DNA from 3 places in the Ochrobactrum sp. PL_is483 genome. Region 2 is predicted to be linked to each of the others. Evidence: predicted binding sites of a transcription regulator. Region 2 holds the regulator's gene; each other region holds the start of a gene.
The links. The regulator PhoB, encoded in region 2, activates phosphate uptake and scavenging genes when phosphate is short. The targets are predictions, from matches to a motif close to TGTCATNNANCTGTCAT.

Region 1 (10,110 bases), on a different contig from region 2:
CCAGATTCTTCTCGATACTCGCCCAGGCGGCGTTTATCGCCGCAAGACGCCTGTTGGCAATGGTTATGAATTCGAGCGGCAAGCCTTCCGCCACCAGCCGGTCCGGGTGATGCTCCTTGACCAGCGCGCGATAACGCTTGCGGGCCATTTCGAAGGAAACGCCGCGCTCCAGTCCCAGAATAGCGTAGGGATCGTCAGCGCCGCGCTGGACATGCCTGATCGCAATGCGGTCGAAAGCAACCTCATCGTAGCCGAAAATATCCGCCACGCCTGCAAGAAAGGCCATTTCCTTTTCGTGCACATAGCCATCGGCGGTGGCGATATGGAAAAGCCCGTCGAGGATGTCTTCCAGCAAATGGCAGTCGGTCTGCCCTTCGCTGCACAATCCTGCAAGCTGACGCGCATAGGTTTCGTAGCCCGCGACATCCTGCTTGGCGAGATCGTAGAGCCGCGCGACATGCGCCGTCTCTTCCTTCGGCACGGCAAATATGTCCTGAAAGGCGCGGATTTCATCCTGGGTAACGACCCCGTCGGCCTTGGCCATCTTGGCGGAAAGCGCGATCATCGCGATGGAGAATGCCACCCGGCGGCGCGTGTCGGCATCGCCTTCAAAAACGGTGCGCACGGCTTCGATAACGCCAGTAATGGCATTCGACGCCACGGACGTGACAAACTCACCAATGCGAACCCAAATCGACATGGGACTTTTCTATAGAATTCCAAATGAACTGAAAACCGCCCGCACGAGCGAAAGTCGAAAAAACAAATATTTAGAAAGAATACCGCGCCACAGGCTTGGAGCCTGAATCAAAAAGCGGCGGGCCGCGGCGAAAATGGTGATTTCGGAACAGGCTCTCACATTATTGCTGGGGCTCGCGCTCATTGAAAGAGCGCTGTGCGACAGCAGCCGCAGCCTCCCCTGCCGCCTGTGCCTGCTCATCCGTCTGCCCTACGGACTGAGCCGCTGCAACCGCGTTTGCGCGCGCCCGTTCGATGGCAGCGGCCTTTTCTTCCGGCGTTACCACGCCTGAACTCTCGCGAAGCGACTTGACCAGATCGGGACCTTTTTCCGTGCCTGTGCTTTCTGCCGGTTTCGCAGGCTGCGATATGGCAGCGGCGCCCTGTTCGCCGCCATTGGTCGTAGCAGCGGTCTCGTCACTCCCCTTGCCGCAGGCGGCAAGCGCAACAAGAACAATCGCAGAGATGAAAAACAGAAAGTTACGGTTCATGACAAAAGCCATAACCGAACCGAGCCTGCGTTGAAACACGGAAAACGCAGAGTGTGCGTCTTTTCCCACTATGGTTGCCTTAACGCTCATGTCAAATCCGAACCGGCCGAAGCCGTCAAGCACGAATGGCGATCCGACACCGGATCGCCACCCGCCTGCAAAGCAGTCACAACTTCGCACCCTTAGTTGGAAGGTGCGGTCCCTGTACCCGGCGTCGATGGTGCCGGCGTGGTCGGGGCTGGCGTCGTGTCATTATTCGAAGGCGCTGGCGCTGTCGGCGCGGATGGTGCAGGCGCGTTGGTCGTGTCGTCTTTCTTGTCGTTGCAAGCTGCAAGACCGAGAAGCGATACGGCGGCAACAGAAGCAATCAGAAACTTCTTCACTTAGGCTCTCCTTCCTAGGTTAGGCTCTTGGCCTGGTTTCAGGCATCACTGGCAAGCTTGCCAAACGCCTCTCTGTTCTCCGTGCGTGGCCGGTTTGCCGGCCAATCACCTTTACGGTCGCTTATCGACACAGAAGTCCTGTCGAGTCGGACCTTCACACGGAAAAACGGCAACAGCGCGAAAAAGTTCTCTCAAATAGTCTTACCGAACGTAATAAAGCGATAGTATTACAGAGCTGTAGCCCAATTTCCCCTCTTTATAAGCCCGCAATTATTTCGTCACGCGCCTGTCATTGGACGATGTTTAACTTCGCAAAACCGAAGCCGGGATTCGTGTTCAGGGGAACTCTTGATGACTGACAGTGCAGCAGGCGGCACAATTCTCAAACGTGCTGTGACACAAAACAACGCTCTTTCGCGCGCAGGCTTTTCCGAAAGATTGTTCGCCTGGCTGTTCAAGGGGCTGGTCTATCCGCAAATCTGGGAAGACCCGGAAGTCGATATGGCCGCGCTCGCCATCGAGCCGGGCCACCGCATCGTCACCATCGCTTCGGGCGGGTGCAACGCCATGTCCTATCTGACCGCCGATCCGGCACGCGTCGAGGCGGTGGATCTCAATCGTGCGCATGTCGCGTTCAACCGGCTTAAGCTCGCTGCCGTCAAAAACCTGCCCGATTACAACGCTTTCTACCGCTTCTACGGCAAGGCCGACGACAAGACCAATCTTGCCGCCTACAAGCGCTTCATCCGCCCGCATCTCGACAGCGAAAGTCGCGCCTATTGGGAAAAGCGCAAATGGAACGGCCGCCAGCGCATTTCCATTTTCTGGCGCGACCTCTATCGCCACGGCTTGCTCGGCGTCTTCATCGGCATGGGGCACCGCGTGGCGCGGCTCTATGGGATCGATCCGCGCGACATCTTGAAGGCGCGCACGATGGAAGAGCAGCGCAGCTTCTTCGACACAGCGCTGGCGCCGCTTTTTGAAAAACGCATGGTGCGATGGGCGACAGCCCGCAAATCCTCCCTGTTCGGGCTCGGCATACCGCCACAGCAATATGACGCCCTTGCCACCGCCGGAAATGGCGACATGGCGCTTGTTCTGCGCAGCCGCCTTGAAAAACTCGCCTGCGGCTTTCCCCTCGCCGATAATTATTTCGCCTGGCAGGCCTTCGGGCGCGGCTATGGCGGCGATGAAGAGACCGGGCCGCTTCCGCCTTATCTATCGCGCGGCAATTTCGAAACGGTGCGCGCCCGCGCAGATCGCATGACGGTGCAAAACGCGAGCTATACCGACTTTCTCGCGGCCAAGCCCGCCGCTTCCGTCGACCGCTATATTCTGCTCGACGCGCAGGACTGGATGAATGACGAGCAGCTCAACGCGCTGTGGAGCGAAATCACCCGCACGGCCGCGCCCAATGCCCGCGTCATCTTCCGCACCGCCGCCGAACCGAGCCTGCTTCCCGGACGGGTGGCGCCAGAGATACTGGGGCGCTGGGCATATCAGGCGGACGAGTCCCGCGCCCTGCATGAGCGGGACCGCTCGTCGATTTATGGCGGCTTCCACCTCTATATCTTGAAGGACGCCTGACATGCTGCGTAGCCCATGGAGCGTTCAGGGTATCGACCACGCCAACCTCATGGATCGGGTCTACCGCCGTCAGCGGCACTTTTACGATGCCACCCGCAAATATTACCTTCTGGGCCGCGATCCGATGGTCGCGGGGCTGGCCGTTCCCGAAAACGGCACGGTTCTGGAGATTGGCTGCGGCACAGGCCGCAATCTGGTGAAAGCTGCCGAACATTATCCAGACGCCAAACTGTTCGGCATCGATATTTCCGCCGAAATGCTGGATACGGCCCGCCGGGCTGCGGAGCGCGCCGGTATCGAAAGCCGCGTCCGGCTTGAGCGTGCCGATGCCGCGCAATTCGATCCCGAGCGATTGTTCGGGCAATCGGGCTTTGACCGGATTTTCATTTCCTATGCCGTGTCGATGATCCCGCAATGGCAGTCGGTCATCCGTGAAAGCATCCGGCACCTCAATGCAGGCGGCGAACTGCATATCGTCGATTTTGGCGATCAGGCCCGCCTGCCGCGCTGGTTTGGAAAAGCGCTGTTCAAATGGCTGGAATGGTTTCATGTCACGCCGCGCAGCGACCTGTTTGCGGTTTGCGAACAGCTCGCCCAGGAGCGCAGCGCCACCGTTGAAAAGCGCATTCTGTATCGCGGTTTTGCCTGGATAGCGGTCATTCGTTCGGCAATGCCGACCGCTCCAATAGATTAGCGGCAAACTTGCCCGCCAGACTGGTGACGTCCGGCTCCGGATCGCGTAACCGTTAGAGGACTGATTCGCGACACGGAACCACTCTATGAACCGTCTGGCCTGCTGCAGCATTCTCGCCCTCGGCGCTTTGTTCCTTTCCGCCTGCACGACGGTGGACTACGACTTTTCCGACGTAAAGAAATCAGGTGGTTCGGTCGCCCGGATTCCACCGCCATCGGGCTCCGTGAAGGCACCGCGTTTCGGTGATCGCGACCCGCATGACTGGACTGGCAAGACGCCGTGGCACTATCCGATCCACGGCACGGACGTTTCCAAATACCAGACCAATATTGACTGGAGCGCTGTTCGCGCCAGTGGCATTTCCTTTGCCTTCATCAAGGCGACTGAAGGCGGCGACCGCGTCGATGACCGGTTTCAGGAACACTGGAACGGCGCCCGTCAGGCAGGCATCGCACGCAGTGCCTATCACTTCTATTATTTCTGCCGCCCGGCCATCGAGCAGGCGCGCTGGTATATTCAGAACGTGCCGCGTGACCCCGGCGCGCTTCCACCCGTTCTCGACATGGAATGGAACCCGCAATCGCCGACCTGCAAGCTGCGCCCCAACGCGGCTGTCGTGCGCAAGGAAATGCGCATCTTCCTGCAAGCACTGGAAAAGCATTACGGCAAGCGCCCGATCATCTACACGACGGTCGATTTCTTCGATGACAACGACCTGCGGCAGATGGCGGATTATCCGTTCTGGCTGCGCTCCGTTGCCGGTCATCCGGACGAGAAATATGGTCCGCATCCGTGGACGTTCTGGCAATATACCGGCACCGGCTCCATTCCCGGCATCAAGGGCGACGCAGACATCAATGTCTTCGCTGGCGATGCCAACACGTGGAAAAAGTGGCTGGAAAGCAACAAGGTCCGCTAACACGGCCCGGTTTGGCAGTTCACACGAAGTTTTGCTTCATTTCCGAGGCTTGTTGGGGCAATAGCAAAACAATCCTCGGAAGGGAGCCGCCTGCTCCCGATCATTAGTGTGAGTTACCAATGAAGTTTTTTGCTTCAGTTATCGCAGCCGCCCTGCTCGCGTCGACAACCATGTCCAGTGCACAGGCCGCTGCTTCTGCCGCGCCTGCGGCAACGCCAACCGAAAACGCCGTCAACCTTCCAAAGCCCGAATGCGAAATCGACTACGGCCAGTGGATGGACAATCTGACCAAGGAAGCCCGCGACGCCGGTGTCGGCGAAAAGGGCATCGCCGAACTGCACAAGGCCATGCTTGAGCAGAAAGTGCTCGACCGCGACCGCAAGCAGACTGTTTTCAACCTGACCTTCACCGAGTTCTCCAAGCGCCTCATCTCGGAAGCGCGCCTGAAGAAGGGCCGTGACAATCTGGTCAAATATGCCGATGTCTTCAAGAAGGTTGAGGACACCTATGGCGTTCCGGGGCCCGTGCTTGCCGCCTTCTGGGGTCTTGAAACCGATTACGGCGCGATCCAGGGCGATTTCGATACGCTCAACGCACTTGTCACCCTTTCCTATGACTGCCGCCGCCCGGACCTGTTCCGCCCGCAGCTGATCGCCCTTCTCAAGCTTTTCGATCAGGGTGTCGTCGATGCGGCGACCACCGGCGCATGGGCTGGCGAAATCGGCATGATGCAGCTTCTGCCGAAGGATTATCTTGAGCGCGGCGTCGATGGCGACGGCGATGGCAAGGTCGATCTGAAGAACAGCGTTCCCGATGCCATGATGACTGCCGGTCGCATGATCTCGGAACTCGGTTGGAAACGCGGCCAGCCCTGGCTTGAGGAAGTTCGTCTCACCAAGGACCTGCCTTGGGAAGAAGCGATCCGCACCAACCGCAAGCCGCATTCCTGGTGGGCTGAACAGGGCGTGACCGGGCTCAACGGTCCGCTCGGAGCGGATGATGGCGATGCGTCGCTTCTGCTGCCGCTTGGCCGCAAGGGACCGGCTTTCCTGTCCTATCCGAACTTCGACGTGTTCGTGGAATGGAACAAATCCATCGTCTACGCCACGACGGCTGCCTATTTCGCGACCCGTCTGGCAGGCGCACCTGCCTTCGATCCGGGCAATCCGGCTCCCGGCCTGACGCAGGATCAGTTGAAGGAACTCCAGACCAAGCTTCAGGCGCGGGGTTATGAAATGGGCAAGATCGATGGCGTCTTCGGCGTCGCCACACGCGATGCCGTGCGCGCCGAACAGATGCGCCTTGGAATGCCTGCCGATTCATGGCCGACGCCGGAATTGCTCGAAAAGCTTTAAGCTCGCAAAGGCGCAGTTTTCAAAAAATCTGCGCCTTTTCCTTTCCTGGAATGAAATGCACCCCATGCTGACAACGCTGATCGTCGTTCTTCCCGTTTTTGCGCTGATTTTCTCCGGCTGGGGTGCCTTCAAGCTGAAAATCCTCGGGGCTCATGCGATAGCGGAGCTGAACCGCTTCGTGGTCTATCTGGCGCTGCCTGCCCTTCTCTTCGACATCATGGCCAACACAAATGGCAGCGAGCTTTGGCAGCCCGGCTTCATTGCTGTGTTCCTGCTTTCGAGCGCCATTGCTTTCGTCCTGCCGTTCCTGGTGCGGCTGCGTGGAAAGCTGCCCCTGTCGGACACCGCGCTCGACGGCCTCAACGCCGCCTATCCCAATACCGGCTATATGGGCATCCCGCTTTCGATGATCGCCTTCGGGTCGGGGGTTCTGGCGGCGACAACCATTTCGATCATCATCACCGTCTGCGCTACCTTCGCCTTTGCAATCGTGCTGATCGAAATCGGCCTGCAAACCGAAAAGAAACCGCTCCGTCTCATCTGGAAGGTCATGCGGTCCCTGATCCGCAATCCGCTGCTTGTCGCTCCGGCATTGGGCGCGGTCGTGTCCTTTCTGGGACTCACCATCCCCGCCCCGGCAGAAACCTTCCTCAAGATGCTCGGCGGTGCCGCCTCCCCTTGCGCGCTTGTCGCCCTTGGCCTGTTCCTCGCCCAGCCGCGCAAGATCGAACGCGAGAGCGTCAATGCCATCGCCTTCCTTGTTTCGGTGAAGCTCATCGTGCAGCCGCTCGCGACCTGGCTGCTTGCGGTCTATGTGTTCGGACTGCCGCCCCTGCTCGCGCAAAGCGCAACCCTCCTCGCAGCGCTTCCGACCGGCACCGGCCCCTTCATGCTGGCCGAACATTATCGTCGGGAGGCAGCGATAACCTCCAACGTCATCCTCTACTCCACCGTGTTATCTATCCTCACTTTGTCGGCATATCTGGCGCTAATTCGCTAAAAATCGCAAAAAACATGCCTAAAAACCTGTGGCAACTGCGGCGAAAACAGTACCAAACGTGGCAGTTCGGTGTCTTTTTCATGAAATGTGAATAAATTTTTCTGGTTATATATTTCAATAGTTTAGGTGGTAAACGATAGGTTTATTTCTCCATCACGGCAGATTGCAGAACGAAATCTTCTTTTGTTCGAGGCGTTTTGCGCTTAGATTCCGGTTTCCTACCAGCGCGCGTCCGCTCCGTCGGGCGCATATGAAGGAGACAGACCAATGGGACTTACGCGATCTTTGAATGTCCTCATGATCTGTGCGGCATTTGCATTTGTTGCAGCGTTGATAGCAGGCGTTATTCCTTAGAGCATGTCTCCCGAAAGTGGGAATCGGTTTCGGGATAAAGACATGCGTGGAAGCAAACCGATAGAGCATTTCTATTGTTTTAATCAAAACAGAAAATGCTCTGGGATTGAGCCTAAACCATTACGGCGGCTTCGGTTTTTGAGGATAGGCCGACCCGCACGAAAACGAGAAAGCCCGGCGAAATCGCCGGGCTTTCTTTGTTTCAGGCAACCTCCAGAGCCGCCTCGGCCTTCGGCCTTATCCCGATCATATGGCAGATCGCAAAGGGCAGATCGGCGCGATTCATCGTGTAGAAATGGAAATCCTGCACGCCGCGTTCGATCAGATCCATCACCTGTTCCGCGGCAATCGCCGCCGCCACCAGCTGATGCGTCTGCGGATCGTTGTCCAGTCCCTCAAAGCGCTCCGCCAGCCAGCTTGGAATATGCGTCGCCGACCGCGCGCAAAAATTCTTGACCTGCTTGAAGTTGTGCACCGGCAGCACGCCCGGAACGATCGGGATATAGATGCCTGCACGGCGAACCCGCTCGACATAACGTTCGTAAAGGTCGTTCTCGAAGAAAAACTGGGTGATGGCGCGCGTCGCCCCATTATCGACCTTGCGCTTCAGCATATCGATATCGGTCGCAAAATCCGGGCTTTCCGGGTGTTTTTCCGGATAGGCGGAGACCGAAATGTCGAAATCCGCAATATTGCGCAGGCCAGAAACCAGCTCGGCGCCGTTCTGGTAGCCACCCGGCGTCGGCACGTATTTTTCGCCGATACCCGCCGCCGGATCGCCGCGCAGCGCCACGAAGCGATTGACGCCAAGCGATGCGAACTCACGCACCACACGGTCGACTTCGTCGCGCGTCGCATCCACGCAGGTCAGATGCGCGGCGGGCTTGACGTCGGTTTCCTTGAGGATGCGCGCCACGGTGCGCGCCGTGCGTTCCCGCGTGGAACCGCCGGCGCCATAGGTCACCGAAACGAATTCAGGCTGTAGCGGGGCAAGCCGCGTAACCGTATCCCAGAGACGCTGTTCCATTTCCTCCGTCTTGGGCGGGAAGAATTCGAACGATACCCGGGTGGTCTGGCCAACATCCGGTCGGCGGGAAAGACCATAAAAACCCATCAAACTGTCTCCGTCATGCTCGGAGCATTTTGCAGCCAAATGGAAAGTTTGGCGTCGCATAAATGCGGTGAATACAAATATTGAGAGCGCGTTTTGTCTAATGTTATCAGGCCGAAACGCGCTCTATCGTTTTCGACACCGGGTCGGCGATCAGAAGGCGTGGATCGCGAGCAAGCCACAGCTTCACTGTCAGCCCCTCATCGCCATTGGCCGCCTTCGGTTCCAGTTCCAATGTCTTCTCCGGCTCAAGACCGGCATCCTTCATCCAGCCCAGCATCTGCTCATCGCTGAAACCAAGCCGCAAATGGGCGTGTTCCTCGCGCAGAAACTCAAGCCTGTGCGGCGCAAAATCGACGATCAGCAGCCGTCCATTGGGGCGCAGTGCCCGCGCGCCCTCCCGGATCGCAGCCAGCGGGTCATCGAGAAAGTGCAGAACCTGATGAATGGTCACCAGATCGAAACTCTCGCGCTCGACTGGAAGCGCATAGACGTCGCCCTGGCGAACCTGCGCATTGCCGATAGCCGCCAGATCGAGATTGGCACGCGCGACGGCCAGCATGTCGCGATTGATGTCGATGCCGACGCCGCGCAGGTAAAGCGGCGCAAAAAGCTCCAGCAAGCGGCCCGTACCAGTGCCAACATCCAGCATGGCCTGAAACGGCTTATCGCCGACAATCTTCTTGAGCGCGACCTCGACCGCATCCTCGGAAACATGCAGCCTGCGAATCTGATCCCAGCTTCCGGCATTGGCGCTGAAATAGGCGGCGGCCTTTTCCTGACGGCTGGACTTCACCTGTGACAGCCGCTCCATGTCGCGCTCAACCAGCGCATCGGCACTGTCCAGACGCGCCAGAAGACCACGTGCAAGATCGCCGCTGATCGCATTGTCGGCGAGGCGGAAATAGGCCCATGCGCCTTCCTGATAACGATCGATGAGATCAGCTTCGGCCAGCAGCTTCAGATGACGCGAAACCCGCGGCTGCGACTGCCCCAATATCGTCGTGAGGTCGGAGACGGTCAGGTCGCCCCGCGCCAAAAGCGCCAGAATGCGCAAGCGGCTTGGCTCCGCCACCGCTTTCAACACATCCACCATCTGATCGAGTTGCAGCTGCAAACCGCTCATCGCTTGCCCTCGGGCTGAATAAAAGACATAAAGATATGTTTATATGAAAAACAATTTCGGCGCAAGGACTTTTCATGCACAATGGCTGCGACAGGGGATTCGCGATCACGCAATAGAGCGCGTTTCGATCTGACTGGATCAGACCGGCGCTCTAACTATTTATTTTACCACGCATTTTTCCGAAAACCGTTTCCCGCTTTTCGGAATGCGCTCTAACGGAACGAAAGCAATGCGCGCAGGCACCAACCGCCAGAAGGCAATCGCCAAATCGCTGACACTTCTGCTTCCTGCTGTCCCCTATTCGGACTCCGAGCCCATTCGCGCCGCAGCACTTGCCCCGCACATGAAAACG
Region 2 (10,110 bases):
GCTATACTGCCTTCTGGCAGACGACGCTCTATCTGCCGGTCAAGCTTGAGGAAAAGGTGATCGATCCGGGCAACAAGCGGGCGACCGATCCGAATGTGCTGATCACCGCCAACTATCCGCTGCTGGTGCGCAACGCCCTGGCCGAAAAGCTTGGTATTTCCACGACAGACCGGCCGGCTATGCGCGATCTGGGCCGCTTCTATTCGGACGGTGTACGCATTCAGCTGCGCAAGATCGTGATGGACAATCCGTCGCTCATCGGCACGACGCAGACCGTTCCGGTTCTGGCAGGCGCCGACATCGATTCCGCCTTCAAGGGACAGATCGATCTTTCCGTGCCGGAGACGAGCCGCAAGGTATCGGACCGACAAGTAGGCTGGATGAAAACGCTTTCGGAAGAAGGCGTCATGAAGGAGGCCTTCAATACGGGTCTGTTTACGTTCGGCGCATCCAGCCGCCCGGAAACCTCCGGTCTCGGGGTTGCACTGGTTGGTTCGCTCTACATGATGCTTATCGTTCTCGGCCTCTCGCTGCCTATCGGCGTTGCTGCTTCGATCTATCTGGAGGAGTTCGCCAAGAAGAACCGGTTCACCGATATGATCGAGGTGAACATCAACAATCTGGCGGCCGTGCCATCCATCGTGTTCGGTCTGCTCGGACTTGCGGTTTTCATCAATTTCTTCGGCCTGCCGCGCTCTGCGTCGCTGGTCGGCGGTCTGGTGCTAACATTGATGACGCTTCCCACCATCATCATCGCAACGCGTGCCGCGCTGCGTGCCGTGCCACCTTCCATACGCTCCGCAGCTCTCGGTCTCGGCGCATCGAAGACGCAGATGGTGTTCCACCATGTCCTGCCGCTTGCCGCACCCGGCATCTTGACCGGCACGATCATCGGTCTCGCCCATGCGCTTGGTGAAACCGCGCCGCTCCTCCTGATCGGCATGGTAGCATTCGTTGCCGATGTGCCGTCGACACCGATGGATCCGGCGACCGCTTTGCCGGTGCAGATCTATATGTGGGCAAACGAAGCAGAACGTGCCTTTGTTGAACGCACGTCAGGCGCTATCATCGTCCTGCTTCTGTTTCTGGCCGTGATGAATATTGCAGCAATCATTCTGCGCCGCCGCTTCGAGCGCCGCTGGTAAACGGGAGTCGCAAGCTATGAACCTGATGACTGAACGATCTCTCGAGAAAGCCGTAGGAGAAAAAATGAACGCCAACGCCAGTTCCATAAAGATGCGGGGCGACAAGGTCTGCGTGTTTTATGGCGAGAAGCAGGCTCTGTTCGACGTCGATCTGGAAATCCAGGAAAAGATGGTCACGGCGCTGATTGGTCCCTCCGGTTGCGGCAAGTCTACCTTCCTGCGTTCACTCAACCGCATGAATGATACGATCGAAGGCTGCAAGGTCGGCGGCAAGATCACGCTCGACAACGAGGACATTTACGATCCGAAGATCGATGTCGTTGAACTGCGGGCCCGCGTCGGCATGGTGTTCCAGAAGCCGAATCCGTTCCCGAAATCGATTTATGAGAACGTCGCTTACGGCCCGCGCATCCACGGTCTTGCCCGCACCAAGGCTGATCTGGAGGAAATCGTCGTGACGAGCCTGCAGAAGGCCAGCCTGTTCGAAGAAGTGAAGGACCGCCTGCACGATGCGGGCACCGGCCTTTCAGGCGGCCAGCAGCAGCGCCTTTGCATTGCGCGCGCGATTGCGGTCAGCCCGGAAGTCATCCTCATGGACGAACCGTGCTCGGCGCTCGACCCGATCGCAACTGCGAAGGTGGAAGAGCTGATCGATGAACTGCGCCAGAACTATACGATCGTGATCGTCACGCACTCGATGCAGCAGGCCGCGCGCGTTTCGCAACGCACAGCCATGTTCCATCTTGGCAATCTGGTCGAAGTGGGCGACACGGAAACCATGTTCACCGCGCCGACCGAAAAGCGCACGCAGGACTACATCACCGGACGCTTCGGCTGATCCGGAACTGCGTTTCAACAGACAGTGCGGCTTCCCCGCAATTTTTATTACGAGGTCTACTATGCCGTCTCAGCATACCGTTCGCTCCTACGACGAGGAATTGAAGTTTCTCTCCCATAAGATCGCCGAGATGGGCGGACATGCGGAACGTATGGTCGAGCAGTCCGTCGCCGCAATCGTCAATGCGGACAATGCGCTCGCGCAGCGTGTCATCTCTGACGATCTTATCCTCGACGCCAGCGAGCGCGAGATCGACGACAAGGCCGTCATGATTATCGCCAAGCGCCAGCCCATGGCCGTGGACCTGCGCGAGATCATCGGCTCGATCCGCATCTCCGCCGATCTGGAGCGCGTCGGCGACCTGGGCAAGAACATTGCCAAGCGTGTTGCCGCCGTTTCGGAATCACGCCAGCCGGTAAAGCTTTATCGCGGTCTGGAAACGCTGGCCGAACTGGCGCTGACGCAGCTGAAGGACGTTCTCGACGCCTATGCGTCGCGTTCGGTGCAGCAGATCAATGTCGTTCGCGACCGCGACGACGAAATTGACGCCATGTACACGTCTCTGTTCCGCGAACTCTTGACTTACATGATGGAAGATCCGCGCAATATTTCCGCCTGCACGCATCTTCTGTTCTGCGCGAAGAATATCGAGCGCATCGGCGATCACGCGACCAATATCGCGGAGACTGTTTATTACATCGTGACTGGCCTGCAAATGCCGGCTGAGCGACCCAAGGAAGACCTGAGCCACGGTATTGTCGTGGATGAGGCGCGTAAACCCTGAACTGCAACCGGCCGGACTTTGGTCCGGCGGTTGAGAATGTGTGAATAGCGCGGCGGCACGCGGTCGATTGGGGGATTGTATCCACCGTCCGCCGAATTTGGATAGGGAAATACTGGATGTCACAGGCACCCAAAATCGCTGTGGTGGAAGACGAAGAGGCGCTGAGCGTTCTGCTTCGCTACAATCTTGAGGCAGAGGGCTATCAGGTCGATACGATGCTGCGCGGCGACGAGGCCGAAATCGCCTTGCGCGAGAATGTGCCGGATCTGCTTATTCTGGACTGGATGCTGCCGGGCGTATCGGGCATTGAGCTTTGCCGTCGCCTGCGCCAGTGGCCGGAAACCGAGCGCCTGCCGATCATCATGCTGACGGCGCGTGGCGAGGAGAGCGAACGCGTCCGAGGTTTAAGCGTCGGCGCCGACGATTATGTCGTAAAGCCGTTTTCAACGCCGGAGCTTCTGGCACGCGTCAAGGCAATGCTGCGCCGCTCCAATCCGAGCATCCTGTCTCATGTGCTGAAAGTGGGCGATCTTGTTCTGGACCGCCAGCAGCATCGGGTCTACCGCAAGGAAAAGGAAGTTCGTCTTGGACCGACGGAATTCCGGTTGCTCGAATATTTCATGATGTCGCCCGGCCGTGTCTTCTCGCGCAGCCAGCTTCTGGATGGCGTTTGGGGTCCCGATATCTATGTGGATGATCGCACCGTGGACGTCCATGTCGGGCGGCTTCGCAAGGCAATCAATGTCGGTCGTGCGCTTGATCCGATCCGGACCGTTCGCGGCGCCGGTTATTCTTTCGGTTGATCGACACCGTTTCGAAACTCTCAAGTACAGCTCTTGATCGGCCCGTCATGTTCATCGTGGCGGGCCGTTTCACGGGTGATAGGCCCTGGGCAATGCTGACCCGATTCGCCTCTGCCGGGTCAAAACTCGCGCCAATTAGGCGTTTTCACACGATGTTACAACTATGTTTCCAAAGTTGACGGCAACCAGCGGAACCCATGGAAAACTGAATTTTTGCAGATCATTTGAAGCAGCATGAATGTGGTCGGGAAAACTATCCAAGCAAACACGAATTAAGGCAGCGATATGGCGTGTATTGCGAGAATTTGAATCGCTTTAAATCAATGCCTTATCTGAATTCGTAACTCTCGTTAATAAATTATTAATATATTTAAATGGCTTGTAGGCATATTCGCACTCTCGATTCGGAATTCATTTTAGGCTGTCTGGCTGCTTCCTGCATCGTTGGGATTTGACGCTTCGCCTTTTTTTGGCCTAAAAATTCCAAAACCTTGAATTCGATTGAGCGACAGTAGGATGAGCGATTTTGATCTTCGTCCTCTTTGACTTGCACCGCAGTCAGACGTTCGCGCGCATCGTTTCAGATGTGTCTGCCTGAACGTATGACTGGATCAGTTAAGGGTCCTAACATGAGACTGAGCCATTGACGCGCGCCGCGAAGTGGAAATTGCCCGTTCTTATCGGGCTGGTGGTTGCGCCTTTCGTGGTGACCGGTTGCACGACGACCGGGACTTCGGGAAAAGCCAATTCGGAAAAGACGGCGGCAAGCCACGTCAAATCGGTCAATGGCGTGAAGACCTACACCTACACCGCGCGTGACAAGGAATGTCTTGAACGCGCGATGTTCTTCGAATCCAACCGTTCGAGTCCCGACGGGCTTCTGGCTGTCGGCACGGTCGTCATGAATCGTCTCGCATCGGGCCGTTATCCTGATACGATTTGCGGTGTGGTCGGTCAGAAGAACCAGTTCGCGCCCGGTGTTCTCACCCGCAAGATGAATTCCAAGGCGTTACCTGATGTTCAGGCAACTGCCGATGCAGTCCTGAAGGGGCAGCGCCATCCGAAGCTCAAGAACGCCATGTTCTTCCATACGGCGGGCCTGAAGTTCCCCTATAACAACATGCACTATGTGCTCGTCGCTGGCGGCAATTCCTTCTATGAGAAGCGCAATCGCGACGGCTCGCTCCAGAATCCGGTTCCGCAGGAACCATACAATCTTGCGCTCGCCTATTCGCCGCAATCGCCTTCCGTTCCTCAAGATCCATCCTATGACGTGACCCTGCCGCAGACGGGTCCGGTTCCGGGCGCAGCACCGACAGTTCAGGTGGCGCTCGCGGAGGCTTCTCAGGCTCAAAGCGCGGAACAGAACGGCGGCGCCGGTCCGCAGGCCCGCGGTAATCGCCTGGCGCGTCATCGCGGTGTCCCTGCAACTCAGCAGGAGAACCACATGCAAATGGCCTCCTATCAGCCGCAATTCGATACGACCGCTCCGCAGCCGACGTCGCTCGGCTATGGTCCGGCAAGCCAGAAGCAGGCCGACGCCATCGGCGCGCTTCTTCTGTCTCAGGACAGGCCGGAAGCGCCGCTATAAAAAGCTGATCTGCACTTGATCAATCAGAACGCCGGTCCTGTTTGCTTCAGGCCGGCGTTTTGATTTTGACTGATGGTCGCCGTTTTTCGCCACAAGGCGTCAGGGCCGGTATATCGGGCGATAGATCACCATCGGCGTGTCGTAGAAATCCACCCGGTTCTGCCAGGCACGCCTGTCGGCTCTGCGATCGAGGTCGAGCCGCATGAGGCAATTGGCGAAAGCATCGGTCCTGGGTTTGAAGCCATAGCTTTGGCAGGTTTGCTCGTCAGCCGCACGGCGCTGTTCGGGCGTCATCGTCACGCAGCCGGCCAGAAGGCCGGTAACGCCCAGTAAGATAAGCACTTTCTTATTCATTGCTTTCTGCTTTCTTCAGCAACTGACCGCGTGAATACTATAGCGGAAAGGCAGGAAAAAAGGTGGTGAATTTATGCCGTCTGATAAACTGTCGGTGATTCCATATCCAAAGAGGTCTTCCACCCATGGCTCATGAACAGCTGAACCCAGTCATCGATCCGGTGAAACTTGAACGTCTTGCGGAAGTCGCCGTTCGTGTCGGTCTGCAATTGCGCGAGGGGCAGGATCTCGTCATCACCGCGCCGGTCGTCGCATTGCCGCTGGTTCGCCTTATCGCCAAACATGCCTACAAGGCCGGAGCCGGACTGGTGACGCCATTCTTCGCGGATGACGAATTGGCTCTCGCCCGCTACGAGAACGCACCCGATGCAAGTTTCGACCGCGCGGCCAACTGGCTTTATGAAGGCATGGCGAAGGCCTATGCGGACGGTGCTGCCCGCTTGGCCATCGCCGCCGATAATCCGATGCTTCTTTCCAGTCAGGACCCGGCCAAGGTTTCACGCGCCAACCGCGCCAATTCAAAAGCCTATCAGCCGGCGCTGGAAAAGATTGCCGGTTTCGACATCAACTGGAACATTGTCTCCTATCCCAACCCGGCATGGGCAAAGCTCATGTTTCCGAACGACCCGGCGGACATCGCGACCCGCAAGCTGGCCGATGCGATCTTTGCGGCTTCGCGTGTCGACGTCGACGATCCGGTCGGCGCGTGGGCCGCGCATAATGCAGCGCTTCGCACGCGCACCCGTTTCCTGAACGGCAAGGCTTATCGCGCCCTGCATTTCAAAGGCCCGAACACTGATCTGACCGTCGGGCTTGCCGACGGCCATGAATGGCACGGCGGCGCTTCCACGGCGAAAAACGGCATTACCTGTAATCCGAACATTCCGACGGAAGAAGTGTTTACGACGCCCCACGCCCTGCGTGTCGAGGGCCATGTGACCAGCACCAAGCCTTTGTCACATCAGGGCACCCTGATCGAAAATATCGCGGTTCGCTTTGAGAGCGGACGCATTGTCGAGGCGAAGGCAAGTCGCGGTGAAGAAGTACTCAACAAGGTGCTGGATACGGATGAGGGCGCGCGTCGTCTGGGCGAAGTGGCGCTGGTGCCGCATTCCTCGCCGATCTCGCAGAGCGGGCTTTTGTTCTACAACACCCTGTTCGACGAAAATGCAGCGAGCCACATCGCGCTCGGCCAATGCTATTCCAAATGCTTTATCGACGGCGCCAAGCTGACGCCGGAACAGATCAAGGCGCAGGGCGGCAATTCGAGCCTTATCCATATCGACTGGATGATCGGCTCCGGCGAGATCGACGTGGATGGCATCAACGCGCACGGAACCCGGGAGCCGGTGATGCGCGGCGGCGAATGGGCTAACTGATCATGTAAAGGCCGGGATTTCCCGGCCTTTACACTATATCCGTTCGGTCAGTTCTTTTCCTGAACATGAGCTTCGAGGAACCACAGCGCCTTGTCGAGGCTGCGGGAAGCGGCGGTAAAAATATCCGCCGTGTCGTCATCCCCGGCATCGTCGGCATCCTTGATTGATTTGCGCAGCAAATTGGCGACATCGCCATAACGCTCGATCAATGCCAGCAGATGGTCATGAACGGCATAAATGTCGGTCGGATAGGGCTTCAATCTGGTTTCCTTCGCCACGATCTGCGTGGTGCCATAGGCTGTTCCGCCAAGCTGTACGGCACGCTCGGCAATCGTATCGACGTGTTCGTCGAGATCGCCGCGAAAACCATCGAGCATTTCATGAACGGCGATGAATTGCGGCCCCTTGAGGTTCCAGTGAGCCTGCTTGGTGATGAGGGCAAGATCGATTGTTGCGGCCAGATTTTCGTTGAGCAGGGCGATCATTGTCGTCTTCGTATTGGAAGGAAGATCGTTGCGGGTTGCATGCATCGACTTGTTGGACATTTTATCCTCACATCCTTTTGCTCGATCCGGCTTGGAGAGACTGGGAGAATGTCGCTCATGATCGTGGGCAGCTATTCCAGCACAAACGAACCCGCCAGATCCTTAGAAGGCTCGATTTGCCGGAGGAGGCCTTCGTTGACTTCAAGGCAACGCAAAACATTCCCGCACCCGGGGGAGAAATGCATGCCGGCAGTTTTTGTTCCGTGAGAAATGGCTAAAAAACGGCGCCGGTCCGGCTTCCACCAAGTTACGGCTTGTCGCAGCGCAAATTCTGATTTACCCGGTTGCGCATGAAGATACTTGCCCTCGATACTGCCGCTTCGTGGTGTTCTGTTGCCGTCTATGATTCCGATGGCGATGTGGTGCTTGCCGATGTGAGCGAAAACATTGGCAAGGGCCACGCGGAAGTATTGATGACCTATGTCGAACGCGCTTTGACGGAAGCGAGACTATCGCTCCGCGACATGGATGGGGTGGCGGTCAATATAGGGCCGGGATCGTTTACCGGCGTTCGTATCGGTGTCTCGGCGGCACGTGGTTTCGCGCTGGCGCTGGGCGTGCCAGCCATCGGGATAACAGCCTTCGAAGCGCTTGCCTCTGAAACCCGGATCGAGAGCCCGGAAAAACCGGTACTGGTCTTTCTCGACGCCCATCGCGGCGAGATTTATGCGCAATCGTTCGACGCAAAGGGGACCGCCAGCGCAGAGCCGCTGGTTCTGTCGCGGGAGGAAGCAGAGGCTCACGCAGCTTCCCAAGTGGAAAATACGGTTCTTGCTGGCTCCTCCGCTCGCTCAATCAATGAAGCAATTGGCGGCCGCTTCGCGCTGGGCCCGGTAGAGCCGACAGCAAGAATCGGCACCTATGCGCGTCTGGCAAGTTCCCGCCAGCCGGGGGATGCGCCGAAGCCGCTTTACATGCGCGGACCCGATGCAAAGCCGCAGGTCGGATTTGCGTTGCCGCGGAAGAGTGCCGGGGAATAGCCGATGATGGGCTTGCCGTTCGGCCGTTTCGGTCGCAGGGAGGTTTCGGTAGAACCATTGCGCGCCCAGGACAGTCATGCGATCCAGCGCATTCACGCCGTCGCTTTCCTTCATGGCTGGAGTTCCGACGATTTCAGGTCACTGATTGCACAGGATACGGTTTTCGGCTTCGTTGCCCGTACGGAGGGTAAACCCAATGACGCCTGTGGCTTTGTGCTGGCGCGTCTTGTGGCTGGAGAAGCGGAAATCCTCACCATCGCCGTCGCGCGCGACGTGCAGCGGCAGGGCGTCGGGCGTGCGCTGATGGATGCCGTTCTGCGCCATCTTTATCAGGAACGGGCCGAAACGCTTTTTCTCGAGGTGGACGAGGCGAATGTCGCTGCGCAGGCCCTTTATCGCCGCCTCGGCTTCCAGAAAGTCGGCGACCGTCCTGCCTATTACGAAACGCCGAACGGCCGCTCGGCAGCGCTCATTCTCCGGCGTGACCTGAAGAGGGCGCAATGATCGGCGCGATCAGGATATTTCTGGTTGTCGCGGCCATGGTTGCGCTGAGCCTGTCGCTGATCCCGTTTCAATATCTGTTTCTGAAAATGAAGAACGGGTGGAAGCGCCGTCTGCCAAACTTCTTCCACCGCGTCGTGGCGCGCCTGTTCGGCTTTCGCATCAGGACTGTTGGCCAGATGCACGAGGGCCGCCCCCTTCTCCTTGTTTCCAACCATACCTCATGGAGCGACATTGTCGTACTCTCGGCGGTGGGGCAGGTATCGTTTATTGCGAAGTCCGAGGTGCGCGGCTGGCCGGTTTTCGGCATGTTCGCCGTTCTGCAGCGCACGGTTTTCGTGGAGCGCGAGCGGCGCGGCAAGACAGGAGAGCAAACGTCGGAGATTGCACGGCGTCTGGCAACCGAGGACGCAATGGTGTTGTTCGCCGAAGGCACGACATCGGATGGCAATCGCGTTTTGCCGTTCAAGACAGCGCTTTTCGGCGCGGCGCATGCTGCGATCAAGGAAGCGAACCTATCGGAAGTCATGGTTCAGCCGGTCGCCATTGCCTATACCGGGGTTCACGGCATGGCGATGGGCCGTTATTTCCGCCCGATTGCCGCATGGCCGGGCGATGTCGAGCTGATGCCGCATCTCAAAGGTATCTTGCGGGAGGGGGCGATAGACGTCGAAGTGCGTTTCGGGGAACCTGTCGTCGTAACGGCCGGGACCGATCGCAAGGCGCTTGCTCGCACAATGGAAAACCGGGTGCGCGCGCTTTTGCAAAGTGCATTGCTGGGCCGCGATATTCCCGAAGAGTGACAGCCGTCAGATTGTCACCTTCCAAAATGGCGACAAAAGCTGTAGATAGCCGCGCATGAGCGACAATATTACCGATCTCGACCCCACGGCAGAGCGCCCCAACGCGCGCAAGGTTTTCGTAAAGACCTATGGCTGCCAGATGAATGTCTATGACAGCCAGCGCATGGCCGACAGCCTTGCCGCGGAAGGTTATGTCGCGACCGACACACCGGACGATGCCGATCTGGTCTTGCTGAACACTTGTCATATTCGCGAAAAAGCATCGGAAAAGCTCTATTCCGCGCTTGGTCGTCTGCGGAAGATGAAGGATGCGCGTGAAGCGAATGGCAAGGAATTGACCATTGGCGTCGCGGGTTGCGTCGCGCAGGCCGAGGGACAGGAAATCCT
Region 3 (10,110 bases), 280 kb from region 2:
GGAAAAAATCCTGAGCTATCTCGATATCGGCCGTCAGGAAGGCGCGGAAGTGCTGGCGGGCGGCGAGCGCAATGTCCTGCCGGGCGATCTGGCTGGCGGCTATTACGTCAAGCCGACCGTGTTCAAGGGCAACAACAAGATGCGCATTTTCCAGGAGGAAATTTTTGGGCCGGTCGTCTCGGTTGCGACCTTCAAGGACGATGCGGAAGCGCTGTCGATTGCCAACGACACGCTCTACGGTCTGGGCGCCGGCATATGGACGCGGGACGGAACGCGCGCCTATCGCTTCGGTCGCGCCATTCAGGCGGGCCGTGTCTGGACCAACTGCTACCATGCCTATCCGGCTCATGCGGCATTCGGCGGCTACAAGCAGTCGGGTATCGGTCGCGAAAATCACCTGAAGATGCTGGACCACTACCAGAACACCAAGAACATGCTGGTGAGCTATAGCCCGAAGAAGCTCGGCTTCTTTTGAGTGACTGTCTGCGCAGGGAACCAGCCCAGTGAGCTGTTTCCCTGCGCGGATTTTTTGCTGGAATAGGAGCGCCGTTGATCCTCAGAGCGCATTCCGAAAAGTGTGAAACGGTTTTCGGAAAAAATGCGCGGTAGAATAAATAGTTAGAGCGCCGACCTGTTCCAGTCAGATCGAAACTCTCGGTCATGATCCTAAATATAACGGATGAATGATGAAGCAACGGAAAGCGGATTAATATTCCGGTGGCAAATTTCAGGTCGTATGACTTGAACTGGATGATAGTATTTATAAGATTTATTTATCTTTTAGTTAGAGTAGCAACGGAAATATGAGGCCATATCATACCGCCAAATATAATATTTACAGTTTGCGTGTACTGCAATTGTAGAAATTTTACTCCATTCCGTGTTACCATTCGTTCAATATTGAATGTCGCCGTCGTGTCAATTGCTTCTGCATTGGTTCTGAGAAACGGAATGTTGGATATGCCGCCAAAGGGTATCGTGCTTACGCTAAGGGCAGTATTGGACTGGCACACCATTTTTTCTATATTGATCTGCTGGTGAAGCACATCTTTCAGCGGTTTGTTCAAATCGTCTGGATCATACCCACCGGGAAATGGTCCAGCACGATACGGGGCATTGTATCCGATTGTGAGGGGAGGTCCCCCCGGCACAGGACGCGCCAGGGGTGATGCTGAAGGGATATATGGCGCTTGATCATCGGTATATGACGTGCCCTGTGCAAGCAGGGTTGTACCGTGCGGTATGCTCGACTGACGTACGACGGATGGCGCCCCGGGAGGACTTGTGGTCGCCGGTATGTTCAGCCAGATGCCGGGTTCGATGTGGATGCGCTGTCCCGTGCTCTGATCGTTTATTGTTTGAAGGTAGGTCACGCCCGCCAGAGATATGTCATCCTGACTGTCTCCGCGATTTACAACAGTTTGTGTTGGCTGAAAGGTCAGTGTCTCGGAGGTGGCATTGATCAAAACACGAAAAGATTTCCGATCGTGGAAATCTGGAAGTCCTATCACATTGTAACCAAATCCGGTCCAGGTTCCGGGCAAGTCGGCAAGAGGTCCGAGGGGATCGTCTGCAGCGGCAAAAATTGGCGAAGCTTGTTCATGATGGAGTTCGTCCATTTTGCTTTCCTTTTAATTATAAATACATTTATTGTTTTATATTCTATTTTAAAAATTTATATACGACAGTATTTACAGGATTATATTGTTAATATATACAGTATAAATTATTCCTGATAAGTGATGCGAGTCAGCAACCTGACGGAGGAGGCTATGGCTGAGGATATTTCAGGGAATGCTAGGAGGCAGGTGAGCGCCACGCCAGCGGCGCTCGATCTTATCCGCGAGTTGCAGGCCGAATATGGGCCGATCATGTTCCACCAGTCGGGCGGTTGCTGCGACGGATCATCGCCGATGTGCTATCCGCAAGGCGAATTCATCGTCGGTGATACGGACGTGAAACTCGGAGAAGTCGGTGGCGCTCCGGTCTATATCAGCGGTCCGCAATATGAAGTCTGGAAGCACACCGAGCTCATCATCGATGTCGTTCCCGGACGCGGCGGCATGTTTTCCCTCGACAATGGGCGCGAAGTCCGGTTTCTGACGCGCTCGCGGGTCTGCTCAATTCCCTGATTTCTCTTTTCGTTTTGCGGCGAAGCGGTTAGAGCATTTCCAGCAAAAGTGCGAAGCGGTTTTGCGTCGGATAATGCGTGAAAACAGAAGGATAGATCGGCGGGGAGGGAGACGATCCGACATGGCCGCAGCAGGAAAACGAGCAACGATACATGATGTGGCGCGCCTTGCCGGCGTGTCGATCAAGACAGTTTCACGTGTCTATAATGACGAACCGAATGTGCGCGAGGCCATTCGCGAAAAGGTCCGGCAGGCCGGGAGCGAGCTGCGTTACCGTCCCAATGCCGCGGCCCGAAACCTTGTCGAACGCCGTTCTCACCTGATCGGTCTTTTCTTCGAAAATCCGAGCGCCAGCTATGTCACCGAATTGCAGATGGGGGCGCTGGAACGGCTGCGTGACACACGATACCGTCTGCTGATCTTCCCGGTCGAAAATCGCGATGATATTCGCGGCGCGCTGATCGAAACGGCGCATGCTTCCGGTCTCGACGGCATTATCGTGACCCCGCCCATGTCAGACGATCCCGAAATTCTCGCCGAATTGAGCGCCTCAGCAATGCCCTTCGCCCGCGTTGCAGGCGACGTGAATGTGCACCCGACCGACAGCGTTACCATCGATGACGAGGCCGCTGCCGCCGATCTGATGGAATATCTTCTGAAACTCGGCCACCGCCGGATCGCCATCGTCATTGGCGATCCGACGCACCGTTCGGCTGAATTGCGTCTGGCTGGCTATCGGCGCGCGCTGCAGGAGGCGGGGATCGAGCGCAATCCGGATTATGAGGTGCAGGGCGGCTTCAGTTTTGCAAGCGGGCTTGCGGCGGGAGAAAAGCTGCTGACGCTCGCAGAGCCGCCCACTGCCGTATTTGCGTCGAATGACGATATGGCGGCTGCCGTCATGCAGGTCGCCTATGACCGAAACATCGCGGTGCCGGACCAGCTGACGGTCGTGGGTTTCGATGACAGCGCGATTGCCAGCATGGTCTCGCCGCAGATCACCACCGTCCGCCAGCCGATTTTCGAGATGACCCGCGATGCGGCGGATATGCTTTTGAAGCAGATCGAAACCGGCCATGCATCAGCTTCGCGGCGGATCGACTACAAGCTCATCATCCGCCAGTCTTCCGGCAAGGCACCGATTTAGCTCTGCGCGGGATGCGCGGGGAAGAACCGCTCCCGCGCATAATTGCTGCCGAAGATCATGTCATATTGCAGCATCTGGTAATCGCGGAGCAGCGGCGGGAAGGGCGGCCGTTGCTGCCAGCCTTCCCCGGCGTTTTCCGACCGGTCGAAAACCGCATGATTATCGACAACCCGGTATTGCTCGTGCAACTGGCGCAGGAAGCCGGTGTAATAGGGATGCTGCATCCCGGCCATATCCAGAATATGCAGCGGCAGGAAGGCCGGGCTGATCGTGCCGGTGCCCCGCTCCGCGCCACGCTTGTTTGACCACAGGACAAGCGGCGTCTCGTGCTGCAACATCATGTCGGCGGCAGGCGCCGTGCGGCTTGCAACCCGGTTTGGCATGAATCCGGTCTCGACATAGACGGGGCCGAGCGGGGGCAGATGGTCGCCGAAGAAGACCAGAATGGTTTCGCGGTCACGCCTGGACGCCCATTCCATCAGCCGCGCAAGGCTTGCATCGGCATCCATCGCGCCTTGCGAATAGGAGCGGATCGACTGGCGCGTATGCTCGCTGGCGTCGGTCTGCACATCAAGTCTGGAATCCGGATAACGGTTGGTTTCGTAGGGGCCGTGTCCCTGAAGGGAAACCGCGAAGAAGAAGAACGGCGCGTCGGTGGCGTCAGCCTCCCGGATGATTTCGTCGGTCAGGGCCGCATCCGATGCCAGCGCGCCGCGCTTTTCCAGCGGCGGCATGTTCTCTTCCGACATGAACCGGTCGAAGCCCATGTTTTCATAGACGGGGCCGCGGTTCCAGAACCACTGCCGATAGGGGTGGATCGCCCGCGTCGCATAGCCCTGATCCTTGAAGAAGCTTGCCAGCGACGGCAGCGGGCGGCGAATATATTGCTGATAGGGAATGCTGCCGGAAGGCAGGAAAGCCTTGGAAAATCCGGTCAGCGCTTCGAACTCGACATTGGCGGTCATGCCGCCGAATTCCGGCGAGAAAACATGGCCGGACTGTTCCGCGCGCACTGTCGGGATCGGGTCGGCACTGAAAGCCACGCCCGGAAGGCGCGTCGGGTCCCAGAAGGATTCGCTCATCACCATGATGACGTCGGGCTTGCTGCTGTCGAAGGCGGCAGGGATCAGTTGTGCTGGCGGTTCGATGGCGGCGATTGTCTCGGGCGAATAGCCGTCAGGGGCGAAGACGGTTGCCATCGGCACATTCAGGATGAAGGCCATGGTGAAGCCGTTATGCGCGTAATTTTCCTTCTGGTCCCACATGATGGGCAGGATGCGCAGACGGTCCCGTGCCAGCGAAAAACTCGCATAGTCGGAAATGACCGCGAACCAGGCCAGCAGCGGCAGCGCGAAGGCAAGGCGCAGCATGCGCCCCTTCCACGGAATGGGATCGAAGCGCCGCCACCAGAACAGGGTAACGGACACCATCAGCGCCAGGCAGGCGATGAGCAGCAGGCCGATGCCCAGAGCGCTCCATGGCCGGTCGCGCACCAGAAGCGGCAGCAGGTCGACGATCTGCCGGGCATAGAGAAAGTCGCTCGGATAGAGCGGGTCGCCCAGATAGAGGCTCTTTTCGCGCGCCGTTGTGGCGGCAAGCAGCATCATGGGGCCGATGACGAAAAAGCCGTAATGAATACGCCCGAAAATGGCGTCGCTTGCGGTGAGCATGACGACGAAAAGCGCCACGGTCGTCCATGCGGGCTTGTGCGGCGTGCGAAAGAACTGCATCGTTTCGGTGAACGAGCCGCGCACGATCCATTCGACGGCAAAGACAAGCAGGGTTGAGAGAACGACGGACGCAAGTGCGATTGCGGCAAAGCGCAGGGGCCACGCCATGCGGGCGGGCCCGAAAATCGCCGCATCGCTCCAGCGACGCGTCTCTGCGTTTTCCATCACATCCGACATGTACTCGCAACTCCCGATAATTTCAAAAAGCGTGTCACATTTCCGTCATGGAAATGTCAACTCACGTTTGACCCGCGCTTGGGTCGCGAGTGATACGCGCCGTGATCTGAATGGATGATGAATGGAGCGTGTCTGCCGAAAACGGGCGCCGGTCAGGGGTAAAAACATGCGTAAAAACAAATGAATATGAAATGAAAACAGGGCCGGATTGCTCCGGCCCTGTCCATCGCCACATTGCGGGGCAACTAGCGGAGCGGATTACGAAATGACGTCTTCCAGCCCCTTGGTCAGTTCCAGCGCCTGCCGTTCGAACAGGCGGCGATAGATGCCGCCCGGCTTGCGGATAAGCGCGTCGTGATCGCCTTCTTCAAGGATCTTGCCCTTGTCGAAAACCAACAGCCGGTCGAGCGCGCGAACCGTCGAAAGCCGGTGTGCGATGACAAGCGTCGTGCGGCCAACCATCAGCCGTTCCATCGCCTGCTGGATCAGCACTTCCGATTCTGAATCAAGGCTCGATGTAGCCTCGTCCAGAATGAGGATCGGTGCATCCGCCAGAAACGCGCGCGCTATCGCCACACGCTGGCGCTCGCCACCCGACAGCTTCACGCCGCGTTCGCCGACAAGCGTTGCATAGCCCTTCGGCAGACAGCTGATGAAGTCGTGCGCGCTTGCGAGCTTTGCGGCTTCCTCGATCTCCGCCTGCGTCGCACCGGGGCGGGCATAGGCGATGTTCTCGGCCAGCGTCCGGTGAAACAGGATCGGCTCCTGCTGCACGATGGCGATCTGCGACCTGAGCGATGCCTGCGTGACATCGGCGATGTTCTGCCCGTCAATCCGGATCGCGCCGCCGCTGACATCGTAAAGCCGCTGGATCAGCTTGACGAAGGTCGTCTTGCCCGAACCCGAATGACCGACCAGACCGACACGCTCGCCAGCCTCGATCTTGACCGAGAAGTCGCGATAGAGAGCCGCATCGTGATTGCCGTAATGGAAGGTGACGTGATCGAAAGTGATCTCGCCATTTCCGATCTTTATCGCCGGTGCATTCGGCTTGTCGGCAATGCCGTAAGGCTGTGCTTCGATGTCGACCAGTTCCTCCATGTCGTTGACCGAGCGCTGCAGGTTGCGGATATGCATGCCCACATCGCGCAGATAGCCTTGCAGCATGAAGAAGGCGGTCAGGACGAAGGTGATGTCGCCCGCCGTCGCCTTGCCCTGGCTCCACAGATAGAGCGCAAAGGCAATGACCACGCCGCGCATCACCAGAAGGTTCGTACCCTGAATGAAGCCATTCAGCGTGCCGATCAGCCATGTGCGGCGTGTGCGGCCGCGCCACTTGGTCACGACCTTGGCAAGACGCACATCTTCGCGGGATTCCGCGCCGAATGCCTTGACGACGGCATTGCACGAAATCGCATCGGCCAAAGCACCGCCCATCCGCGTGTCCCAGCTATTGGCAAGCGTCGCGGCAGGCGCGACGAAGCCGAGCGAGATCACGATGGTGCAGACGATGAACAGCACCGAGCCGATGGCGACCAGCAAGCCCATCAGCGGCCAGTACCACGACAGAAGCGCGACCGAGCCGAGCAGCATCAGGATCGAAGGCAGGAGGGCGACGATCAGCGTATCGTTGAGCAGGTCGAGCGCCCACATGGCGCGCGAAACCTTGCGGACCGTCGATCCGGCAAAGGCATTGGCGTGCCAGTCGGTCGAAAACCGTTGCAGCTTGCGGAACGAGCTTGCCGCCATGTCGCTCATGATCTTCAAGGTGAAGTCCGTGATGACATAGAAGGTCAGCTGGCGCGTAATCAGCGCCAGCGCACCCAGCGCAAGCAGGACAATCAGCGCGTGAATGGCTGCATCCCATGCGCCGTCATTACCCAATGAAAGCGCATCGACCAGCCGGCCCGAATAGAGCGGGGTCAAGACATCTGCGGCTGTTGCGAGCAGCATGCCGATTATCATCAGCGTCAGCCGCAAGGGCTGACTTCGCCAGTGGCCGAATGTGTAGCCGAGGACGTTGCGGAAGGCAGGTCCCCGGAAGTCTATGCGAAACCGAGTCATATCTACAATACCAGGCCGCGTTTGGGCGGATTCTGGTTCCTTTAAAAGCATTTTCAGCAAAAGTGCGAAGCGGTTTGGCGTCGGACAATGCGTGAAAACAAAGACAAAACAAGCAGCCGGTAATGGCTGCGGCAAATTTGGAAGTTTTGGAATGTGCCCTTTTAGGGAGGGCGTTCAGGCCTTAGCCTGCATCGCGGGCCAAGGACTTAAAGCTTGGAAGCGCCCGCGCGAACACTGGGCACCATCGGGAATGGGTAATAGACACGCATCTCATACCTCTTGCCAGTGTTGCGGATGGGTGCACAATAAATGAGCAAAAAGATTTGCCAAGCCGCAAAATGACAATTTTTCCAACTGGTCATTGACTGTGACAAATTTGCAAGACGGCCCTTTCCGGGCCGGGCGGCGCCACTTATTTTCACTTTTTTCGTTACAGGACGGCTCCGGCCTTGCAATTCCGCCGCTCATGGGTGAAGGGTCGTTCTGAGATATATCAGAGCCTTGCGGCGCACAGGGAGAGTTCCATGACAGTACATCAAAATCTGATTGCGGGCGAATGGGTCGGCGGTGACGGGATCGCCAACATCAATCCTTCGGACACCAATGATGTTGTGGGAACCTATGCGCGGGCGACCGCCGACGACACCAAGACGGCGATCGCCGCCGCGAAAGCCGCTTTCCCGGCCTGGTCTCGTTCCGGCATTCTGGAGCGCCACGCTATCCTGCGCAAAACTGCCGATGAAATTCTCGCCCGCAAGGACGAGCTTGGCCGTCTCCTGTCGCGTGAGGAAGGCAAGACATTGGCTGAGGGTATTGGTGAAACCATCCGCGCCAGCCAGATTTTCGATTTCTTCGCAGGCGAGTGCCTTCGCCTTGCCGGTGAAGTTCTGCCGTCGGCGCGTCCGGGCATCGGCGTAGAGGTCACGCGGGAGCCGGTCGGCGTTGTCGGCATCATCACGCCATGGAATTTCCCGATCGCCATTCCGGCATGGAAAATCGCGCCAGCGCTTTGCTACGGCAACACCATCGTCTTCAAGCCGGCTGACCTCGTGCCGGGTTGCTCCTGGGCGATTGTCGATATCCTGCATCGCGCCGGTCTGCCAAAGGGCGTTCTCAATCTCGTCATGGGCAAGGGTTCGGTGGTCGGCCAGACCATTCTGGACAGCGCCGACGTCAATGCCGTCACCTTCACCGGCTCGACCGGCACGGGCAAGCGCGTTGCGGCGGCTTCCATCGAGCACAATCGCCGCTTCCAGCTTGAAATGGGCGGCAAGAACCCGGTTGTCGTTCTGGATGACGCCGATCTCAATGTCGCCGTGGAATCGGTCGTCAATTCGGCCTTCTTCTCCACCGGCCAGCGCTGCACGGCGTCCTCGCGCATCATCGTGACGGAAGGCATTCACGACAAGTTCGTCGCTGCGGCAATCGAAAAGCTGAAGACCGTGACGGTCGACAATGCGCTGAAGCAGGGCACGCATATCGGCCCGGTGGTCGATGAGAGCCAGCTCAAGCAGGACATGGATTATATCGAGATCGGCCGCAAGGAAGGCGCCAAGCTTGCCTTTGGCGGCGAGCGCCTCAACCGCGAAACGCCGGGCTTCTATCTCCAGCCTGCGCTGTTCACGGAAGCCACCAACCAGATGCGCATCAGCCGCGAGGAAATCTTCGGCCCCGTCGCCTCGGTCATCCGCGTCAAGGATTACGAAGAAGCGCTTGCCACCGCCAATGATACGAATTTCGGCCTGTCATCGGGCATCTGCACGACGAGCCTGAAATATGCGACCCATTTCAAGCGCAATTCGGAAGCGGGCATGGTGATGGTCAATCTGCCGACCGCAGGAGTCGATTTCCATGTTCCGTTTGGCGGGCGCAAGGGTTCGAGCTTTGGCCCGCGCGAGCAGGGTCGCTATGCGGCTGAGTTCTACACCACGGTCAAGACGGCCTATACGCTGGCCTGATGATTCTGGCCTAACGATTCTGGCCTGATGATTCTGGCCTGATGATCTCGATGAATGCGAAAACCGGCGGGCGACCGCCGGTTTTTTCACGCGGTTTTGCGGGGCCATGCGGCAAGCTTGCGCGCAAAATATGAAACCGTCGCATGTAAAAGCATGGTGAAGGCCGCGAGCACGAAAAGGCTTGCGAACATGAGGTCCACCTTGGCGCGGCCATTGGCAAGCAGCATCAGATAGCCAAGCCCTTTCGAAGCGCCGACCCATTCGCCGACCACGGCGCCAATCGGCGCATAGACGCTTGCGAGGCTAAGGCCCGAGGCGAGCGACGGGAACGCCGCAGGTATGCGCACGCTGAAAAGAATATGCATCCGCCCGGCCCCCAGATTTTCAGCGGCATCGATCAGGGTTCGGTCGGTGCGCTGCATTCCATCCAGAAAGGTGGAAACGACGGGAAAGAAGATCATCAGGACAGTAACGGCGATCTTCGATGCGGGGCCATAGCCGAGCCAGAGCGTAAGGATCGGCGCAAGCGCAAAGATCGGGATCGCCTGACTGAACACCATCACCGGCATGACAAGCCGCTGCGCCAGCGGCGACATCATCAGGCCGATGGCGGTCAGGACGCCAATCGCAGCGCCGAGCAACAGCCCGCCAAGCACTTCGCCGAATGTCACAATGGCATTGTCGGCGATCAGCTGCGCATTGGCGATGAGCGATTGCACGACATCGAGCGGACCGGGCAGGATGAAGCGCGGCATCTGCCAGACCGTCACCACCGCCTGCCACAGGCCAATCACGGCAACCGCCGACAGGAACCCGTCGGCGATGCGTTTTTTGCGAGAACGAAGAGGCGCGCTCGTCATGCAGCTTTTAGGCCCATGCTCCAGAAATCGGCTTCGAGCCTGCTT

Region 1: the regulator PhoB is predicted to act here: its motif matches at 1,889-1,905, upstream of AC0TNJ_RS17270 (BtaA family protein).
Region 3: the regulator PhoB is predicted to act here: its motif matches at 5,216-5,232, upstream of AC0TNJ_RS15135 (LTA synthase family protein).

The regions. Positions count from the first base shown of each region.
Region 1 is NZ_JBVPGS010000039.1:52,266-62,375, reverse strand. It holds gene AC0TNJ_RS17285 (J domain-containing protein) at 1-700, opposite strand, end outside; partial or broken gene AC0TNJ_RS17280 (hypothetical protein) at 861-1,279, opposite strand; gene AC0TNJ_RS17275 (hypothetical protein) at 1,412-1,612, opposite strand; gene AC0TNJ_RS17270 (BtaA family protein) at 1,964-3,199, shown strand; gene AC0TNJ_RS17265 (class I SAM-dependent methyltransferase) at 3,201-3,893, shown strand; gene AC0TNJ_RS17260 (glycoside hydrolase family 25 protein) at 3,979-4,812, shown strand; gene AC0TNJ_RS17255 (lytic murein transglycosylase) at 4,932-6,167, shown strand; gene AC0TNJ_RS17250 (AEC family transporter) at 6,232-7,167, shown strand; gene metF (methylenetetrahydrofolate reductase [NAD(P)H]) at 7,724-8,635, opposite strand; gene AC0TNJ_RS17240 (ArsR family transcriptional regulator) at 8,742-9,758, opposite strand; gene AC0TNJ_RS17235 (DUF2293 domain-containing protein) at 9,988-10,110, shown strand, end outside.
Region 2 is NZ_JBVPGS010000037.1:16,981-27,090, forward strand. It holds gene pstA (phosphate ABC transporter permease PstA) at 1-1,145, shown strand, start outside; gene pstB (phosphate ABC transporter ATP-binding protein PstB) at 1,210-1,983, shown strand; gene phoU (phosphate signaling complex protein PhoU) at 2,045-2,767, shown strand; gene phoB (phosphate regulon transcriptional regulator PhoB) at 2,884-3,570, shown strand; gene AC0TNJ_RS13830 (cell wall hydrolase) at 4,214-5,161, shown strand; gene AC0TNJ_RS13835 (hypothetical protein) at 5,261-5,515, opposite strand; gene AC0TNJ_RS13840 (aminopeptidase) at 5,641-6,894, shown strand; gene dps (DNA starvation/stationary phase protection protein Dps) at 6,942-7,439, opposite strand; gene tsaB (tRNA (adenosine(37)-N6)-threonylcarbamoyltransferase complex dimerization subunit type 1 TsaB) at 7,730-8,419, shown strand; gene rimI (ribosomal protein S18-alanine N-acetyltransferase) at 8,423-8,923, shown strand; gene olsA (lyso-ornithine lipid O-acyltransferase) at 8,920-9,723, shown strand; gene miaB (tRNA (N6-isopentenyl adenosine(37)-C2)-methylthiotransferase MiaB) at 9,779-10,110, shown strand, end outside.
Region 3 is NZ_JBVPGS010000037.1:301,168-311,277, forward strand. It holds gene adh (aldehyde dehydrogenase) at 1-475, shown strand, start outside; gene AC0TNJ_RS15120 (heme-binding protein) at 774-1,619, opposite strand; gene AC0TNJ_RS15125 (DUF779 domain-containing protein) at 1,743-2,132, shown strand; gene AC0TNJ_RS15130 (LacI family DNA-binding transcriptional regulator) at 2,254-3,276, shown strand; gene AC0TNJ_RS15135 (LTA synthase family protein) at 3,273-5,183, opposite strand; gene AC0TNJ_RS15140 (ABC transporter ATP-binding protein) at 5,442-7,247, opposite strand; gene AC0TNJ_RS15145 (aldehyde dehydrogenase family protein) at 7,772-9,205, shown strand; gene AC0TNJ_RS15150 (ABC transporter permease) at 9,292-10,065, opposite strand; gene tenA (thiaminase II) at 10,062-10,110, opposite strand, start outside.